Regions from separate parts of the Succinispira mobilis DSM 6222 genome, predicted to be linked through region 3. Evidence: riboswitches for the same ligand, from Rfam matches in the RefSeq annotation. Region 3 holds a riboswitch; each other region holds the start of a gene.
The links. A riboswitch is a leader RNA that binds a small molecule or an ion and turns the genes downstream of it on or off. The one in region 3 is predicted to bind S-adenosylmethionine.
Positions count from the first base shown of each region.

Region 1 (5,141 bases), 840 kb from region 3:
CTTAGCGTCTAGGCGATAAATTAGTAAATCGAGCATATGTCCTTCTATACAAGCATCAACTATAGCTATATCAATTTCATTGTGGACGATATCAACGACACTAGTAACTAATTCACCGGCATTAGTGATTGAACTTTCCCCAGGTTCTAGATAAATTTGAATATTGTACTTTTCAGAAAAAGCTTTCAGTTTATTGCAAAAAGCTTCAATAGGATAGCCGGCTTTAGTGAAATAAATGCCTCCACCTAAACTTATCCAATTAAGTTTAAATAAAAATTCGCCATAAGTCTCGCCTAAATAATCGAGTTGCTCAGAAAAAGAGTTGAAATCAGCATTTTCGCAGTTGTAATGAAACATAAGACCATCAATTTTAGATAATTGCTTGGCTATTAAATTTTTATCTAAAATACCTAAGCGAGAAAATTTGCGTGTTGGATTAGCTAAATCAAAGCCAGAATTACTAATACCAGGATTGACACGTAAGCCGATTTTTTTGTCAGCTACAAGTTCATAATAAGTTTCTAACTGAGAAATAGAATTGAAAATTACTTTATCAGCAAATTTACGTATTTCTAATAGATCTTCTTTAGAATAACCAACACAATAAGCATGGGTTTCGCCACCAAACTCTTCATGCCCAAGTTTGGCTTCATATAAAGAACTTGAAGTGGTACCAGCCATATAGGGGCGCATCAGGTTAAATACGCTCCAAGTTGAAAAACATTTCAATGCTAGTACACATTTAGCTCCTGATAGTTTATTAATTTTATCAATAACTAGCATATTAGCTAGGAGCTTGTTTTCATCTAAAAGATAATAAGGCGTTTGTAGTTTCATTATTGCGCGGCTCCTCTATACATAAAAAATCACCACGAACAAAAATTTGCGTGATGATATTATTGTACAGATTAATTTATATTTCGTCAATAAATCTTTTTAAATTGGATGTTTTTTATTTTAAAATGCCGATTTAATGAATTAGGTTCGCATTTCTTAGAAATGCTGTAGTTTTCAACGAAATTTAAATTTAAATATAAGAAAACACAAAAGGTTTACTGGAAGGAAACAAAAGTATTACTAATGATGAGTAGACGCAACTTAAAATAAAATAGTTGACAAAAATATCTCGGCAATGTAATATATAGAAAATAACAGAAGAATATAGAACTCTTATCGAGAGTGGTAGAGGGACTGGCCCGATGAAACCCGGCAACCATCGCAATGCGAAAGGTGCTAAATCCAGCAGGATAATTTCCTGGAAGATGAGAGGAAAGCGGAATAAAAGCTCTTTCCTCGCGGGAAGAGCTTTTTAATTTCTTTTTGTTACTAAAATATTTGGGGGGATTTTATTATGAGTTTATTAGAAAATGCTGGAATAGAAACTTTGGCTATTCATGCCGGACAAATTCCAGACCCTACAACTGGGGCTAGAGCTGTACCAATATATCAAACAACTGCTTATAATTTTCAAGATACGCAACATGCTGCTGATTTATTTAGTTTAAAAGCAAATGGCTACATCTATACACGGATTAGCAATCCGACTACTGATGTGTTAGAGAAAAGAATTGCAACATTAGAAGGCGGAATAGGAGCAATTGCATTTGCTTCTGGACAGGCAGCAATTATTGGTGCAATTTTAAATATTCTTGAGTCGGGAGATGAAATTGTTAGCTCTGCTAGTTTATACGGTGGTACCTACAATTTATTTGCTTATAATTTACCGCGGTTAGGAATAAAAGTTAAATTTGTTGATGCTAGTGAATTAGAAAACTTTGCTGCGGCGATAACAGAAAGAACCAAGTTAGTTTATGCTGAAGCATTAGGTAATCCTAGTGGAGATGTTTTAGATATAGAAGGTGTGGCTAAACTAGCACACAAAAACGGGATACCACTTATGGTAGATGCTACTTTTGTGACACCGTACTTATTAAAGCCCATAGATTTTGGTGCCGATATTGTAATTCATTCCGCCACAAAATTTTTAGGTGGACATGGGGTAGCTATGGGTGGTGTAGTAGTTGATGCAGGAAAATTCGATTGGAATTCCAATAAATTTCCACTTTTAAGTCAGCCCGATCCAAGTTATCAAGGTATAAATTACGCAGTTGACATTGGTGCAGCTGCATTTATAACTCGTTTGCGAGTTCAGATTTTGCGTGATTTTGGCGCAACAATTAGTCCTTTTAATGCTTTTTTAATTCTTTTAGGAATAGAAACTTTACCCTTAAGAATGCAAAAACATGTGAAAAACGCCTTAGAAATAGCTCAATATCTGCAAAAAAATTCAGCCGTTAGTTGGGTGAACTACTCTAGCTTACCTAATAGTGAGCAAAAAACTAAAGCAGATAAGTATTTGCCCAAAGGAGCGGGCTCGATTTTTACTTTTGGGATAAAAGGTGGTTTGGAAGCTGGGCGCAAATTTATTAATAGTTTAAAGTTGATTTCCTTATTAGCAAATGTTGGTGATGCAAAAACTTTAGTGATTCATCCAGCCAGTACAACTCATTCTCAACTTACGCCAGAACAGTTAAAAAGCTCTGGTGTACAAGAAGATTTAATTCGTCTTTCAGTAGGAATTGAAGATGTGGCTGATATAATTGCTGATTTAGAGCAAGCATTAGAAAAATCTCAAGCTTAATAGCTAACAATGAAAAAAAATTAGACTAGTTACTAATAGTGCAAATTATTATGCAAGGAGTGTAATTATGCCAATTAAAATACCAGACAATTTACCGGCAACTGCGATACTAGAACAGGAAAATATTTTTGTTATTAAAGAAAGCCGGGCTTATGAACAAGATATTCGACCTTTGAAAATTTTATTATTGAATTTAATGCCTAATAAAATTGTAACAGAAACCCAGTTGTTAAGATTATTGAGTAATACTCCGATTCAAGTAGAAGTGGATTTTTTATATACCTCAAGCTATACACCTACAAATACTGGAGCAGATCATTTGATAAAATTTTATGAAAAATTTGAGTCTATAAAAGACCGAAAATATGATGGAATGATTATCACGGGAGCGCCAGTAGAAAAAATGGAATTTGAAGAAGTTGATTATTGGGCGGAGCTTTGTGAAATAATGGAGTGGAGCAAAAGTAATGTATATTCTACATTACATATTTGTTGGGGGGCACAAGCTGGGTTATACTATCACTACAATATTCCGAAACAGTATTTAGATAAAAAACAATTTGGTGTTTATCCACATGAAATAGTTGAGAGTGTGCCTAATAAATTATTTACAGGATTTGATGATGTTTTTTATGTGCCACACTCGCGTCATACAGAAAATAGGTTAAGTGATATTGAACAAGCACCAGAACTACATGTTTTAGCTAAATCTGATATAGCTGGACCATTTGCTTTATCAGATAAGGCGGGGCGAAGAATATTCTTAACTGGTCATGCTGAATACGACCCTAATAGTTTAAAAGATGAGTATGATCGAGATGTTAATTTAGGGATGGACATTCATATTCCAGATAATTACTACAAAGATAATGATCCGGAACAAAAACCAGTAGTTTTATGGCGAAGTACAGCAAATTTACTTTTTTTCAACTGGCTAAATTATTATGTTTATCAGGAAACACCTTACAATTTAGAAGTTCTAGCTAAAGATACAAAAGGAACTAGTTCTAAGCAATAAAATAATTTCCTTTAGGCTAAAATACTGTTATAATATAGAACGTTGTAGCAATTTTAGTAATTTATGAAGGTGAATAATTTATGAATATCCAACAGTTACCGATTGGCTTTATGGATTCAGGGGTAGGCGGAATAAGTGTTTTACGTGAAGCCGTAAAATTATTACCAAATGAAAAATTTATCTATTATGGTGATTCCCAAAATGCTCCCTATGGAATAAAAACTGATGTGCAAATCCGCAAATTGACCTTCAATGCTGTAGAAGTATTACGTCAAAAGCCAGTTAAAGCAATTGTTATTGCTTGTAATACAGCGACAAGTGTAGCGATTAATGATTTAAGAATTAGATATCAGGATATGCCGATAATTGGAATTGAACCAGCTGTAAAACCAGCAATAAAAATAAGCCATAATCAAAAAATATTGATTATGGCAACGCCGATGACTTTAAAACGTGAAAAATTTTTTAATTTGGTTGAACGGTATGCGGATGCTGATCAGGTTCTACCTTTAGCTTGTCCAGGCTTGGTAGAACTAATAGAGCAAGGTCAAATAAATGGTGCAAAAGTTCAAAAATTTTTAAACGATTTATTGAAACCATATTTGCAAGAGAAAATTTCCGTGGTTGTTTTAGGCTGTACACACTATCCATTTATAAAAAAAGCTTTGCAAGAAATTTTGCCACAAACTACAGCAGTAATCGATGGAAGTTTAGGTACAGTTAACCAGCTAAGAAATCAGTTGCAGGAGAAAAATTTGCTAAATAATAGTGAAAGCCAAGGAACCGTGGAAATTATTAACTCTAAAGCTGATGAACGATTAATTATGTTAAGTAAAAAATTATTAGCGATGCAATAAAAAAATAGACACAAAGTGTCTATTTTTTTATTGGCAGAGAAAAGCCTTTGCCGATAACATCGGTAACATCAGTTATAATCATAAAAGCATGAGGGTCTGTTTGAGTAACGATAGCTTTTACTAAGGAAACTTGGCGTAATTTTACTACAACAAAAATGACTTTTCGGTTTTGTTTAGTATAAGCGCCTTCGCCAAAAAGATAAGTAACACCTCGCCCGAGCTCTTTGGTTATGCCCATAGCAATATTATCAGGTTCAGCTGAGATAATCATGATACTTTTTTTGTAGTCGAATCCTTCCGTGAATTTATTGGCAACTACAGAAGTAATAAACATGCTAATTAAAGTGTACATTGCTGGTTTTAATCCAAATAGACTAGCAGCAATTAACATTAGCATGCAATTGAAACCAAAACCGACAGTAGCGACATTCAAACCATAGTATTTATTTACTATACCTCCTAAAATATCTGTCCCACCAGAGTGAGCATTGACACGATAAAGCATTGATGCACCAATACCACTAAATAAACCGCCATAAATACAAGATAAGAAAATATCATCCATAACTTGTGCATTTTTTAAAAATGAGGTAGCGTCTAGGGCTAAGGAGAAAACAATCATCCC
Region 1 is NZ_KB913028.1:1,376,799-1,381,939, reverse strand. Features, by position in the region: gene nspC (carboxynorspermidine decarboxylase) at 1-837, opposite strand, end outside; SAM riboswitch class I at 1,168-1,269, shown strand; gene SUCMO_RS0106525 (O-acetylhomoserine aminocarboxypropyltransferase/cysteine synthase family protein) at 1,352-2,641, shown strand; gene metA (homoserine O-acetyltransferase MetA) at 2,709-3,659, shown strand; gene murI (glutamate racemase) at 3,740-4,516, shown strand; gene SUCMO_RS0106510 (YitT family protein) at 4,536-5,141, opposite strand, start outside.
Region 1: it holds a riboswitch for S-adenosylmethionine, as region 3 does, so the genes downstream of both, SUCMO_RS0106525 (O-acetylhomoserine aminocarboxypropyltransferase/cysteine synthase family protein) here and SUCMO_RS0102680 (MetQ/NlpA family ABC transporter substrate-binding protein) in region 3, are expected to answer to the same signal.

Region 2 (5,141 bases), 1.5 Mb from region 3:
TTAAGGGGGATAATCTAACCGAGCTATTTGAAGATATTCGTCAAGTAGCAAAAGGTTGTAAGTTCTCCTCGTGTAAACATGATCAAGAACCTAATTGTGCAGTTAAACAAGCAGTGGCGACGGGAGAAATCTCTAGTAGTCGATACCAAACATATCTGACAATCTATCAAGAGCTGAAGGCCTTGCGGGATAATTTTAAATAGGGAAAATACCTGTGCAGAGTAAGTCTGTGCAGGTATTTTTGGTTCTTTGTCAAATGTTGTGGTGTGAATAATAAAGAAACATATTTAGACTGGATTAAGAATGAAAAAGTTCTTAATCCAGTTTTAACTTTTTGAAGAAGCAATGAACAATAATAGATTGCGGAAACGCTTGAAATTTCTAAGACCAAAAGAAACACGTTTTAGCACTTTAGCGCGATTGTTACAACCTTCAGTATAACTATTAGTGAAGCCAGTATTTAAAGCCGCAATAATTTCGTTTTTCCAAGAATAAATGGTATCAGCAAGTTTACTAAATTTCTCAATTCCTGACTGTTTAGCTTTTTCTTACCAGATTAAAAGGTTTTTAAAATATCTTTGCTACTAATAGCGTTATGAAATAATTCTTTGAGCATATAAGCTTTTCTGATATTCTCGGAAAGAGAAATCATATTTAATAATTGGAGTTGAGCTTCTGAAGTTAATCATGAAAAAGAGGCCGTCGCACTAGGGCGACAGCCTCTTTGAATTTAAAAATTTTATAGTTTATAGACCAGCGTCTTTTTTTAGTTCAGCGACTTTATCAAGCTTTTCCCAAGGAAGTTCAATATCAGTACGGCCCATGTGTCCATAAGCAGCAGTTTGCTTGTAAATTGGGCGACGAAGATCAAGAGCTTTGATAATGCCAGCTGGACGCAAATCAAAATGTTTTTGTACTAGTTGGGCAATTTTTTCTTCAGAAATTTTAGCTGTACCAAAAGTATCTACTAAAACAGAAACTGGTTTAGCGATACCAATAGCATAAGCTAGTTGGATTTCGCATTTGTCAGCTAGACCAGCAGCAACGATGTTTTTAGCTACATAACGAGCTGCATAAGCTGCAGAGCGATCTACTTTTGTTGGATCTTTACCTGAGAAAGCACCGCCACCATGACGAGCCATACCGCCATAAGTATCTACAATTATTTTACGGCCTGTAAGACCAGAATCACCTTGTGGTCCACCAACAACAAAGCGGCCTGTTGGATTAATGTAGTATTTAGTATTTTCATCTAGTAAGTTTGCATCTACTACAGGAAGAATTACTAGTTCTTTAAGATCTTTAGCAATTTGTTCTAAAGAAACTTCAGGACCGTGTTGAGTAGAAATAACAATTGTATCTACACGTACTGGTTTATCATCTTCGTACTCTACAGTAACTTGAGTTTTACCATCAGGGCGAAGATAAGGTAAAGTGCCATCTTTACGAACTTTAGTAAGTTGTAAAGCTAATTTGTGGGCTAAAGAAATTGGTAAAGGCATAAATTCAGGGGTTTCATTACTAGCATAACCAAACATCATGCCTTGGTCGCCAGCGCCAATAGCTTCGATGTAATCTTGTTCACCTTGTTTAGCTTCTAAAGATTTATCTACACCCATAGCAATATCTGCAGATTGTTCATCAATAGAAACTAAAATACCGCAAGTTTCACCATCAAAACCATATTTTGCACGGTCATAACCGATGTCAACAATAGTTTTGCGAACTACTTTAGGAATATCAACATAGCAAGATGTTGTGATTTCGCCAACTACGTGAACTTGGCCAGTAGTAACTAAAGTTTCGCAAGCAACACGAGCTTCTGGATCTTGAGCCAAAATCGCATCTAAAACAGAATCAGAAATTTGGTCGGCTATTTTATCAGGATGTCCTTCAGTAACAGATTCAGAGGTAAATAGTCGTTTCATTTTTGACATAAAAAAGTATCACTCCTTAATTGTAATAAGAAAAAATAAAAACTCCCAAAAATGGGAGTTAGATTTAGTTATCTATTTCCCATCTTGCTATATAATAGCAGGAATTGGCACCGTTTGATAAAAATCATGGTTGCCGCAGCTTCATCGGGCCATTCCCTCAGCTAACTCTTGATGAGTACAATATTTACTTACAGCATAGATTATACTGGAAAAAAATAGATTTTGCAAGCTAGATTTTTCTTTTCGCCAAGATGCAGTCGAGAAGAATGTTTGCTACTTTAGTTTTGCTCATTTGTTCTAAGGAACAAATTTCTCCATCGGGATAGAGCAATTTAACGATGTTGGTATCGGCATTAAACCCAGCCCCACTTAAGGTTACATCATTAGCGACAATCATATCAAGATTTTTCTTGCGTAATTTTTCTTGGGCATTACTAATTAAATCATTAGTTTCGGCCGCAAAACCAACCAAAAATTGTTTGGTTTTCTTTTGCCCAAGATCGGCCAGGATATCAGGATTTTTCTCTAAAACAATAGTTAAATTAGCATCAGCTTGTTTTTTTATTTTTTGAGAGCTGACTTCTTTGGGGCGATAATCAGCAACCGCCGCAGCCTTAATTACAATATCGGCTTGGGTAAAATAATCTAAAACCGCAGCATGCATTTCCCTAGCGCTGTCTACAGCAATAAAATTAACTTTAGCAGGCACAGGAAGATTGCTGGGACCTGAAATTAATGTAACCTGTGCACCGCGAGCTATAGCCGCTTGGGCTATAGCATAGCCCATTTTACCGCTAGAATGATTACTGATATAGCGAACGGGGTCGATCGCTTCGCGCGTCCCAGCGGCAGTTACTAGAATATTTAAACCAGCTAGGTCTTGAGCTGCAACAATAGTTTGTTCGAGATATTCAACAATTGCTTGAGGTTCAGGCAGACGTCCGGCGCCGCTCGTACCACAAGCTAGATGACCTTCAGCGGCTGGCAAAACTTTATAACCTAGATCCAGTAATTTCTGTAAATTTGCTTTAGTTATCGGGTGCTCATACATATTAGTATTCATTGCTGGACAAATAACTATTTGGGCTGGTGTGGCTAATAAGGTTGTTGACAGCATATCATCCGCGATTCCGGTAGCCATTTTGGCAATGATATTCGCAGTTGCAGGCGCAACCACAAATAAATCAGCCCAACAGGCTAACGCAATATGTTCGACATTGAATTCATGAACTTCCCCCCACATGCTTACTACAACTGGATTAGCACTAAGTTCACGAAAAGTTAGGGGAGTAACGAATTTAGTCGCCGCTTCGGTCATTACAACTTTAACCTCTGCGCCTTTTTTACGCAGTCTGCTTACCAAGTCTACAGCCTTATAGACAGCGATACCGCCGCTTACACCTAAAACAATTTTTTTTCCTGTAAGTGACATAATATCCTCCGTAACTTACTTGATACCTAATTTGGTACGTTCATAGGTTATTTTACCTTGAGCTATTTCATACAAGGCGATACTTACTGGTTTATTAGAAGGACATTTTATTTCGCTATTATTATCATTTAATAGTTCGCGTCCACGTTTTGCAGCTAAAACCACCAGGGTATATTTACTGTCTACCAAAGTAACTAGATAATCGATAGATGGATTAATCAAGAGATCACTTCCTTTTAGTTATTGTTACAAATAATTTCTTCGACTACAGGCATGTTGCGCCCTACGCGACATTTTTCAGATGTTATTATTGCTAAAATTTTATCGCTGGCTTTGTTGACTTCATCATTAATTACCAAGTAGTCATATTTAGATGCGCAAAATTTTAGTTCGGAAACAGCTTTGCTTAAGCGATGCCTAATAACTTCTGCAGTATCGGTACCGCGTTTATAGATGCGGTCAGATAACTCGGTTAAAGAAGGTGGTAAAATTAGGACAAAAACTGCTTCAGGAAATTTATTTTTGATTTGCATGGCCCCTTGCGGGTCTATTTCTAAAATGACATCAAGATTTTCATCTAAAAGTTTTTGGACATAATTTTTAGGCGTGCCATAGTAATTCCCATAAACCTCTGCGTGTTCTAGCAATTCATCTTGAGCGATCATTTCTTGAAAAGTGTCTTTGCTAACAAAATGATAGCTTTGACCATTCAACTCGCCAGTACGAGGTGCTCTTGTCGTAGCAGAGATGGAATACTTTAAACTAGGATTATGAGCTAGCAAATACTTGCATATTGTACCTTTGCCAGCACCAGAGGGACCGGATAGGACTAATAAAATACCTTTTTCCTGCATTAAACCCCCTCCTATTCTTCGGTTTCGTCGTTTTGTGTAGCGCGGTGTGCTACTGTTTCAGGTTGAATAGCAGATAAAACCACATGATTACTATCCATAACCAGCACGGCACGAGTTCTGCGACCATAAGTTGCATCAATTAAGATGTTTTTATCTCTTGCTTCTTGAATAATTCTTTTTACAGGCGCAGAATCTGGACTAATTATTGCAATTACTCTTGCTGCTGCGACTACATTTCCAAAACCGATATTTATTAACTTCATTCCCATTGCCATTGTGATAACTCTCCAATTTTATTCTATATTTTGTATTTGTTCTCTTATTTTTTCGATTTCACTTTTCATATCTACCGCAACGGTAGTAATGGCAAAATCATTCGCTTTAGAAGCGATAGTATTTACTTCGCGATTTAACTCTTGCACTAAAAAATCCAATTTACGTCCAGCTGGTTGCTGGCTTTGAATAGTTTTAATAAATTGTTCGAAATGACTTTTCAAACGCACAATTTCCTCAGTAATGCTAGCTTTATCAGCAAAAATAGCGATTTCTTGTGCTAAACGTTCTGGATCTAGAACATTATTGTGTTCTTTTAAAAGTTCGTTAATGCGCTCCGTGATTCGTTTTTGTGCTTCTACTGGAACTAAAGGGGCACGTTGTTCTATTTTGGTTAATAGATTTCGCAAGAGATTTATGCGATTTAATAAATCTTGATAAATATTGTTGCCTTCCGCTTTACGCATCATAATTAGATTTGTAATAGCAATATTCAGCGCTTGTTCTAGTTTAGACCAAAGTTCTTCGGCATCTAGTGGTTGCTCTTTTTGCGTAACAACATCAGGTGCTTTTAGAACATAAAGTAATTCTTGGCTTTCATTTGAATTACAACAAGTTAAAAAAGAAATTTCGCGAAATGCTTTT
Region 2 is NZ_KB913028.1:2,005,815-2,010,955, reverse strand. Features, by position in the region: gene rsgA (ribosome small subunit-dependent GTPase A) at 1-203, shown strand, start outside; partial or broken gene SUCMO_RS11250 (transposase) at 327-533, opposite strand; gene metK (methionine adenosyltransferase) at 747-1,937, opposite strand; SAM riboswitch class I at 2,014-2,115, opposite strand; gene coaBC (bifunctional phosphopantothenoylcysteine decarboxylase/phosphopantothenate--cysteine ligase CoaBC) at 2,167-3,369, opposite strand; gene rpoZ (DNA-directed RNA polymerase subunit omega) at 3,385-3,591, opposite strand; gene gmk (guanylate kinase) at 3,606-4,223, opposite strand; gene remA (extracellular matrix/biofilm regulator RemA) at 4,235-4,492, opposite strand; gene SUCMO_RS0109585 (YicC/YloC family endoribonuclease) at 4,517-5,141, opposite strand, start outside.
Region 2: it holds a riboswitch for S-adenosylmethionine, as region 3 does, so the genes downstream of both, metK (methionine adenosyltransferase) here and SUCMO_RS0102680 (MetQ/NlpA family ABC transporter substrate-binding protein) in region 3, are expected to answer to the same signal.

Region 3 (5,141 bases):
GTCCCAGAGACATTATCTAATTTTTCATTCATCAATTGCGTAGAATTTAAGGTTTCTTGCAAGCTATCTTTCCCGGCCTGAGCCGCTAGTTGAATATTCCCGACAAAGCCCCGCATATCTTGCAAACTACCTTTAGTGCTGTCCGCCAACTTGCGAATTTCTTCAGCTACTACGGCAAAACCTCTGCCCATCTCGCCAGCTCGTGCCGCCTCAATCGAAGCATTTAGCGCTAACAAATTAGTTTGTTCGGCAATTGCTGCCACCCCATTAACAATATCACTGATATGAGCCGTCATGGCTGTTAATTCTTCAAATTGTTTACTTAGTTTTTGAGTATCACCGACAACAGCTTCTTTAAGTTGATCAATCTCGGTTATTTGAATAATACTTTGATCATTTTTGGCAATTAAATCACTAGAATCCTTCGACAAATGTACCATTTTATTGGATGTTTGCTCAATAGTTTCGTTTACATCATTCATGCTTGCTGTTATTTGCTCAACCACCGCCAAATTAGACTCGCTTAATAAGGATAATTGCTCGGAAAAATCTGCCAATGACTCTGCCGAATGCTTCATGCGCACGTCAAAATCACTCAAAGAAGATACCGCGCCCAACATCCCATTACTCACCTTAGACATCTTAGATTCATTGTTAAACAATCGTTCGAATTGATTTAAAATCCGTTGATGTAAAGGATTCTCTACTTTTAAGCCTACTAATGAAGCCTCTTGTCCTTGCATTTTGGCATCTACAATTTTCAAAATATCTATAACTTCACTGCAACCGGTTTGTTTTCTAAAAAAATTAACCATATACTCCACCTCTTAAAGATAAACTCTTTATTTTTTAGTTTACTGTTTAACATATGCTTTGTCAACGGATAATTTTTATTAATTAACTTTTATCTTCAAATACAATAGGATTACTAGCAGTTTAGTAAACTATTGTATAAAATAAAAAACAAGCTATCTCTTTTTTAGTCTTCAAGTGCTTTAACTAGAGTCGAAATTTAAGCTCAAACATCTAAACACAGCCTTTATTCCTAAAGAGATAGCTTGTTTTTATTAAAATGCTGCTACAACAGCACCTTTGTATTTTTCTTCAATGAATTTCTTAACTTCTGGGCTATTTAATATTTTTGCTAAAGCTTGAATTTCTGGTCTGTTTTCTTCACCTTTTCGGCAAACTAAAATATTTACATAAGGAGAATTCTTATCTTCGATAACTAAGGCATCTTTAGTTGGATTAAGTTTTGCATCTAAAGCGTAGTTAGTATTAATTACCGCTAAAGTTACATCATCTAAAGTTCTTGGTAATTGTGGGGCTTCAATTTCTTTAATTTTTACGTTTTTAGGATTAGCCACAATATCTTGAACTGTAGCTGTAATACCCGCTTTATCTTTTAATTTGATTATGCCTGCTTTTTCTAATAATAATAAAGCGCGACCCCCGTTAGTTGGATCATTCGGAATACTAATTGTAGCTTCTGCGGGAATATCTTTTAAATCTTTAACTTTTTTAGAATAAATACCCATTGGTTCTACATGAACACCATTGACTTTCACTAAATCCAGCTTACGATCTTTAGTGAATTTTTCTAAATAAGGGGTATGTTGAAAAAAGTTTGCATCTAACTCTTTATCAGCAACAGCCACATTAGGACGCACATAATCGGCCATTTCTACTACAGTTAAATTAATTTTTTCTTTAGCTAACAACGGTTTTACAAAGTTTAAAATCTCTGCATGTGGCACAGCTGTCGCCGCCACTTTTAGAGTTTTGCCTTCTTCTTTTTTAGCTTGGCCACCACAAGCGGTAAGTGCCAAACATAGCACTACTAGGAAAATAGATAAATAACTTTTTTTCATAAATAATAACCTCCAAAAAATTTTTTTAATAAAAGAAAACGACCCTTCTAAAGCGAAAGGTCGCATATACACGCTCCCTCTCATCTTCCAGGATTAATCCTGCTGGATTTAGCACCATACTTTACGTGTTGGTTGCCGGGTGTCATCGGGCCAGTCCCTCGACCACTCTTGATAAGAGTCTATTAACTTTTTTGTTATTATACATTTTCCTAGTATCTTTGTCAAGAATATTTTATTTTTAGCTTATCTGTATTTATTTTAAGTACTTTTGTCTATTTTGTTTTATTATCCCTGTTAATTTTTCGCAATAGTGCTATAATTTAGCTAAAATATCGCACGAGGTGATTTAAAATGCTAAAAGTTCGTCATCTTATTCAATTAGGCTTTGTCGTGCTGGCAGCTTGGCTTGGTTTACGCCATCAAATAGTTGGTGGCGGGCCTCAGGGAGTTCCACCAATTGATTCTTATTGTTTATTTGGAGCTATCGAAACTCTCCCTAGTTTAGTTAGTGGCGGTTCTTACCTGATGAAAACTGCCCCCAGTAATCTTTGGCTCCTACTAGCGCTAATTATTACCACCCTATTATTTGGTGCTGTCTTCTGTGGCTGGATTTGCCCGCTAGGTAGTTTGAGCGAATGGCTGTATCGCCTCCGTGAAAAATTTTATCCTCAAAAACTAATCCTCCCACCTGCTTTAGACCAAATTTTAGGCTATAGTAAATATTTATTTTTTCTTTTAATTATCTACATGACCATCAATACTAAACGACTTTGGTTTGAAGAATTTGACCCCTATAAAAAAATTTTTCATATGAATGTCGAAGACTTTAGCTCCGCTATGGTAATTGTGTTTTTTATTTTAATTTCACTTACTCTTGAAAGAGCTTGGTGTCGTTATCTTTGTCCGCTCAGTGTTATCATTAATCCCTTATCTAAAATCAGTTTCCTGAAAATCAACCGTAAGGACAACTGTATTAACTGTCACAAATGCGACCGCACCTGTCCTACCGCAATTAAGATTGCTAGCCAACCTACAGATTCAGGGCAATGTATTCGTTGTAACCGCTGTACCGAGGCCTGTCCAGTCCAAGCCCTAGAACTTAAAGCTCGTTTTGGCAATTGGCAAACGTCTAAAACAATTGCCGTTATGCTAAGTGCCGTACTTTTGTTTGGTGCAATTATTTTGACCGTCCAACATACCCCCTACTGGCAATCTAAAACTCCCAATATGATTACTGGTAAAAATGTTACTAGCACCGAAGATATCCGCGGTTGGATGAACCTAGACCAAGCCTTAACGGCTCTAAAAGTTGATAGAACTAAACTAATGCAAGAACTACAGCTCCCTGCTAATACAGAGACGAATCTGACCGTAAAACAATTTCGCGCCCAACATGATATCTCCGAAACTAAACTTGCAGAAATCATTCGCAAACTACTGCCTAAAAAATAAGTTAACTAAAAAAGTCAGACTTTATGCCTGACTTTTTTCTACTATTTAGCTATTACCAGCTTTTATATTCTTTATTGACAATCAATCGGAACATGAATAAGTTTTAAAAAAATATTACGTAAAATTTAGCTGTTGCTGGCGTCAAAAAATTTCGCTTAGCAGCAATTGTTGTTTCTTATCGCCAGGAAATAATTAATCGCTACGCCTGCACTTTATTTTTCATCACCAAGTATAAATTTCATCCGTAGATTTGACAATATTTACGCCTAAAGCGGCAAATTCCGCTAAAGCTTGTGTCGCTAAAGCTGGAAAATCCACTACATTGGGAATTGCCGGTACTGGCGACATACAATCTTGCAAAATATACAGTTTAGTTAACAAACTGCGATCTACACTCATTAATTGCTGCACTAAATCTGCAATCGTAAACCGCACACAATGTGAACTAGCCTCACCCGCAATATAAATCCGATCATAACGCATTAGCTTATTTAATAGCTCGACATTAAAGCTCCCTACCTTAAGCTGCGTATCAGCTGTAACTAGTTTCGTAATCTCTGGCGCAAACACACTATAGTTTTCTGTAAGTGGTGCCCGCCCCTTAACCTGCCAAAAAGTCTCACGTCCTGTTACTTGGGCATGAAATAGAGCACTTTCAAAGAGCACTGGCGCTAAAGCATGGTCAATGGCCCCCATCATTGTATGATAAGGCCAGATACAAAGCTGATATTTACCTGTAGCCTCTAGCTGACGCAGATATTGCAAGGCAAATTCCGGCTCACGCACCGCCCGCCATTTACCTTGAGCCACTTCTTGAGCGGTAATAATCGTAAAAGGTGCAGGCTGCTGTTGGTTGGCATTTACCCAAAAGGCGGGAAAAAATATTTGAAAACAAGAGTGCGTATCAAAACTAAAATATAGGGCATCTAAATCACTGACATTCCGATAGATAAACTCAGCTAATCGCGCCATGTCCGCCTCCGCGCCGGGAACATATAGACTGGCTTGCGGGTGACAAAACCCAATTTGCGCATCAATTACAAATAAAGCTGTCTGAGCCTTGCTTGAGCGATGTGGCAACTGGGATTTAGCTGAACTTGCGGCCTGGGCAATCTCCTCATAGCGGGGCAAGTATATGTTTTGGCTATCTGTTGCTTGATAATACGCGGGTAATTTACTCATATTGAACCTCCAATTAATTAACTGGCTTGTTATATTTACTAGTTACCAGCTAATTTTACCTAAATAGCATAATTTAAACCATTATAATGCAACTTAGGCAATTTGGAAAGATTCAAGTTATTTTTTCTTTTAGCTACTTCCGTGATAAACTCTATCTTTCTTGGTGGGCTTACTCTTTCCCAATTGCCGCAATTACCATTGCCACTTACTTGATGTATAGCCAAACACATTTACTTTTATATAAATTTATTTTACTTTGTCTTTTTACCTTATTATCACTTTTTATTTTACTACTACTGAAAAATACTATCTGTGCCATGCTAAATAGTCGCATTTGTGTACAGGAAGACTAAAAAACAGACTTTGCTCCAACACTCTCATCAGTGTCTAAGTAAAGTCTGTTTTATCTATTTAATTTTTGTTATTTATATTTGCACTTGGTTACGACCAGCATCTTTCGCTCTATATAATGCTTGATCAGCCTGCCTTATCAAGTTAGCTAATTCTCCAAATTCTTGTTTTTTGCTTACAGCCACGCCAATACTCGTAGTTAAACGTAACATGGTATCATTTTCCAAAACTAATTCTCTGCTTGCAACGGTTTTTCTTATTCGCTTAGCAATAATTAGGGCTTCT
Region 3 is NZ_KB913028.1:540,179-545,319, reverse strand. Features, by position in the region: gene SUCMO_RS0102685 (methyl-accepting chemotaxis protein) at 1-815, opposite strand, end outside; gene SUCMO_RS0102680 (MetQ/NlpA family ABC transporter substrate-binding protein) at 1,068-1,871, opposite strand; SAM riboswitch class I at 1,949-2,049, opposite strand; gene SUCMO_RS0102675 (4Fe-4S binding protein) at 2,223-3,323, shown strand; gene SUCMO_RS0102670 (cysteine hydrolase family protein) at 3,546-4,505, opposite strand; gene SUCMO_RS11740 (SLAC1 family transporter) at 4,592-4,858, shown strand; gene SUCMO_RS0102660 (diguanylate cyclase) at 4,931-5,141, opposite strand, start outside.

Region 4 (5,141 bases), 690 kb from region 3:
GCAAGATCTAGGTCCGTTAAAGAACGAGGAATTATTGCTGCATCTAATTCTTTAATTTTTATGTTTTTGGGATTCGCTATAATATCTGCTGGAGAAGCTTTAATTCCAGTTCCTTCTTTTAGTTTTATTAAGCCGATTTTTTCTAAAAGCAATAAACCGCGCGCTCCGTTAGTAGGGTCATTAGGTATTCCAACTACCGCGTTTTCCGGAATGTTTTTTAAGTCAGTTATTTTTTTTGAATACAAGCCCATCGGGAAAATAACTGTGTTAGCTACAGAGTGTAAATCATATTTTCGGTCTTTAACTATATAATCCATATATGGTTTGTGTTGAAAACTATTCACATCAATATCACCTTGACTTAGCGCAACATTGGGCTGGATATAGTCATTGAATTCAACTACAGTTATTTTTAAACCGTTTTTTTCAGCTTCTTTTTTGACAACTTCCATGATTTCAGCATGTGGTCCAGCTGTAACTCCTATTTTTAAAGGCTGAGCATTGGATTTTTTTTCTGAAGAATTATTTCCGCAAGCTGTTAAAGATAGGCTGGCAACTAAAACCAAAAAGATTATAAAATATTTTTTCATTTAAATATCTCCCTTATAATTTATTTTTATTGAATTTTTTTGCTAAATAATCACCACAAGATTGTACTAATTGGACTTGAACAATTAAAATCAAAACCGTGATAATCATAATATCTATACGGAAACGTTGATAACCGTATCTTATTGCCAGGTCACCTAAACCGCCGCCACCTAAAGCACCAGCCATTGCAGAGTAGCCGATTAGACTAATAATCGCTAAAGTAATCCCCAAAATAATAGCCGGCATTGCTTCAGGAATTAACACTTTGATAATTATTTGTAATGGTGTTGCTCCCATAGCTTGAGCTGCTTCAATAACTCCATATTGTACCTCTTTTAAAGCGCCCTCTATTATTCTAGCAATAAAGGGCGTTGCAGATATGGTTAAGGGGACTATTGCCGCTGTAGTTCCGATAGAAGTGCCAACTATCATTCGAGTTAGTGGAATAATTGCTACCATTAAGATTATAAAAGGAACCGAGCGAGTCGCATTAACTATATTTCCTAAAATATTATTAAATGCTTTATTTTCTAAAATATGCCCTTTATCTGTAACAGTTAAAATGATTCCCAAGGGTGCTCCAAACATAGTTGATAAGAATGTAGATATTGCAACCATGTAACATGTTTCTGCTAAAGATTCAAGCAGTAGCTGTATTAGTTCTTCTGGCATAACCAACTACCTCCGTTTTCAAGTTTTGTTCTTTCAAATAAATTAGGGCTTTTTGTATATTAGTTCCTTCACCAGCAAGTTCAACCACAAGTGTTCCATAGGGAACGTCTTTGATATAATCAATATTACCATATAAAATACTTGTATTGACATCAAAACGACGGATTATTCCAGAGATTATCGGTTCTTCAGTAGATGAGCCGATAAAAGCTAAGCGCAAAATTAAATTGCCATTTTCGATTGGTGTAGGCGATAATTTTAAATGCTTAACAACTGCAGGTAATTCTTGATTATTAATTACACTAATAAATTCTTTAGTAGTTTGTTGTTGTGGGTTAGTAAAAACTTCAAGTATTTCACCCTGTTCAATAATTGTTCCTCCCTCAATCACTGCTACCTTATCACAAATTTCCTTAATTACTTGCATTTCATGAGTTATTAGCACAATGGTTAAATTAAATTTCTTGTTAATGTCTTTTAAGAGCTCTAAAATTGATTTTGTTGTCTGTGGATCCAATGCTGAAGTAGCTTCATCACACAATAAAACTTTCGGATTAGAAGCTAAAGCTCTTGCTATACCAACCCGTTGTTTTTGACCACCGGAGAGTTGCGAAGGGTAATAGTTAGCCCTTTCCCCCAAACCAACTAGTTCTAAGAGCGGCTTGACTCTTTCTTCAATTTCTCTTTTGCTTACACCTTGTATTTCTAAAGGGAAAGCAACATTTTCATAGATAGTTCGTGAAGCTAGTAAGTTGAAATGCTGAAAAATCATTCCTATTTCATATCGAGCTTTGCGTAATTCGAACTCACTGAGTTGGGTAATATCTTGTCCAGCAACCACTACATTCCCCGATGTTGGTTCTTCTAACCTGTTGATGCATCTGATTAATGTGCTCTTTCCCGCACCACTTTGACCTATAATTCCAAATATTTCACCTTTCTTTATTTCCAGGGAAATATCTTTAAGAGCATAAATATTGCCTGATTTGCTTTCATAAGTCTTTTTTAAATTTTTAATCTTAATCAAAATCCTCACCTCTTTTTTTATTGACTAAAAAAACAAAAATCTCTTCATACAGATGAAGAGATTGCTAACTATTACGTTAATCATCTTCATCTGCCGAAACACATACTGTATTCCGTTGGAATTGGCACCGTTCCTTATTGGATGGTTGCCGTAGCTTCATCGGGCCATTCCCTCAGCTACTCTGGATGAATTTCTTTATAAAATACAACTACAATGTTTACAAACAATCGTTGCATTTATTTTGCTATGTTGTTTATTGTATAGTTTTTTTTTATTTTTGTCAATATAAAAGTTAAATATTTTTTATAAATTGTTTTGCATTTTAAACAGTTAAAGGATTGCTTAAATTACGGATTTAATATAAAATTTATTTAGATAAATTATAAAGGATGATTATTATGGATAGTAGATTAAAAGATGAATTAATAGATCAGCTTTTTAAAAGTATTTTACTTTTAAAAAATGTAGAAGAGTGCTATAAATTTTTTGAAGATGTTGGTACGGTAGGAGAATTAAAATCTCTAGCGCAACGCTTGCAAGTAGCCAAAATGCTACAAGAAGGCTATATTTACGAAGAAATAATAAGGCAAACTGGCGCCAGTACAGCGACAATTTCCAGAGTTAAGCGCTGTTTAAATTATGGTGCAGATGGTTATAAGTTAGTATTAGAACGCCTTAAAGATTCATAAACAAACTTACCTCTTGACCTTTTTCGTTAATGTGTGTATCATATAACTAGCACTCGCGGAGTTAGAGTGCTAGTTATATTTTATTTGAGGTGATACTGTGTCAACTACTTATGAATTTCAAGCTGAAACAAAAAGAATGTTGCAATTAATGATTAATTCTATTTACACCAATCGTGAGATTTTCCTCAGAGAATTAATATCTAACGCCTCCGATGCTATTGATAAGCTTAGATTTGCAGCATTAACGGAGACTAATTTAGTTCCGGAGGATGCTAATTATGAGATATTCTTAGTCCCAGATCAAAAAAACAAAGCCCTTACTATTAGCGATAACGGCATTGGAATGACCCAAGAAGAATTAATTGCGAATATTGGTACAATAGCCAAATCGGGAACCAAAGAATTTATTGACAAATTGCAAAATCATGAACATCTTAATGCGACTGAATTAATCGGGCAATTTGGGGTTGGTTTTTATTCTGCATTTATGGTTGCAGATAAAATTACGCTTTTAACTAAAAAAGCTGGAACCGATTTAGCCTTTAAATGGGAATCAACTGGCGATGGCAAATATAATATTGAACCAGCTAGTAAAGAGAGTTGCGGAACAACTATCACTTTACATTTAAAAGAAGAACATACGTTAGATAGTAACAACGAACAAAATTATCTCAATCAACAAACTTTGCAAACTTTAGTAAAAAAATACTCTGATTATATTCGCTTTCCAATAAAAATGTTGTTTGACATCCCTGTTCAAGAATCTGATTCAGTTGAAACTAAACAGGAATTAAAAATACTAAATTCGATGGCACCTTTATGGACTAAAAATAAAAATGATATAAAACCGGATGAGTATAACCAGCTTTATAAACATCTTTTTTTAGATTGGCAAGATCCTTTGGATGTAATTCATACTCGGGCTGAGGGGGTTTTTGAATATATAACTTTACTATATATTCCAGAACATGCCCCATATGATTTTTATCAAAAAGAACATACTACTGGCATAAAATTATATTCTAAGAATGTTTTTATTATGGATGATTGTCGAGAACTTTTGCCAGAATACCTACGTTTTGTAAAAGGTATAATTGATACTCCAGATGTTTCATTAAACATTTCTAGAGAAATTTTACAACAAAATCAGACTTTGAAGAAAATCGGAAAAAATTTGGAAAAAACAATTTTAAAAAATCTAGAGGTCATGCTAAAAAATTCACGGGATAAGTATCTTAAATTTTTCAAAGAATTTGGCAAAGCTATTAAGCATGGAATTTATGCAGACTATTCTAGTCACGAAAAATTAAGAGAACTTCTTCTATTTCCTAGTTCGAGAAGTGTCACTGAAGACTCGTTGATCACTTTAGCTGAATATGTGGCTAATATGAAACCAGAACAAGATGTTATCTATTATGCTACTGGAAAAGATCGCCAAGCAATTGACAGTTTACCACAAATTGAAGTTTTAAAAGAAAAGGGCTTAGAGATATTGTATTTCTTAGATCGAGTAGATGAATTTGCAATTGACATGCTTGCTGAATATGCTGGTAAAAAGTTTCAGTCTATAAGCCGCGGTCAATTGGATCTTTCAAAATTTGAAACAGAACAAGATAAAGCTAGTCAAGACAAACTTATTAATGAAAATAAAGATTTATTAGAAGCAATAAAAAATGCTCTAACAGAAAAAGTTGATGAAGTTAGAATTAGCAATCGTCTAAAATCAAGTCCTGTTTGCCTTATTAGTTCTGATTCGGGTATTAGCATTTCGATGGAACAAATTTTGGCTGATGTTCAAGATAGCAAAATAAAAGCTACAAAAATTTTAGAATTAAATCCTAACCATGAAATATTTAAGACTTTAAAAAGAACCTTTGAAGTTGATGCGCAATCAGAACAATTCGTAGATTATTGCAAATTACTTTATGGACAAGCAACATTATTAGAAGGGTTAACGGTAGAAAATCCCGTAGATTTTGCTAAATTAATAGCAAAGTTAATGAAGTAAAACAGAATAACGAAAAAAGGAATTGTCATTAAGAGAGCCCAAAAGCTTTCTTACGACAATTCCTTTTTATTTTACTTCAACTTCTACACGTGCAAGAATAAAGCAAAGATCAGATATGCGATTTAGACAAACAAGCACATTATGATTAACCGCT
Region 4 is NZ_KB913028.1:1,232,118-1,237,258, reverse strand. Features, by position in the region: gene SUCMO_RS0105920 (MetQ/NlpA family ABC transporter substrate-binding protein) at 1-590, opposite strand, end outside; gene SUCMO_RS0105915 (methionine ABC transporter permease) at 604-1,263, opposite strand; gene SUCMO_RS0105910 (methionine ABC transporter ATP-binding protein) at 1,232-2,290, opposite strand; SAM riboswitch class I at 2,374-2,482, opposite strand; gene SUCMO_RS0105905 (YerC/YecD family TrpR-related protein) at 2,689-2,979, shown strand; gene htpG (molecular chaperone HtpG) at 3,077-4,987, shown strand; gene SUCMO_RS0105895 (cob(I)yrinic acid a,c-diamide adenosyltransferase) at 5,054-5,141, opposite strand, start outside.
Region 4: it holds a riboswitch for S-adenosylmethionine, as region 3 does, so the genes downstream of both, SUCMO_RS0105910 (methionine ABC transporter ATP-binding protein) here and SUCMO_RS0102680 (MetQ/NlpA family ABC transporter substrate-binding protein) in region 3, are expected to answer to the same signal.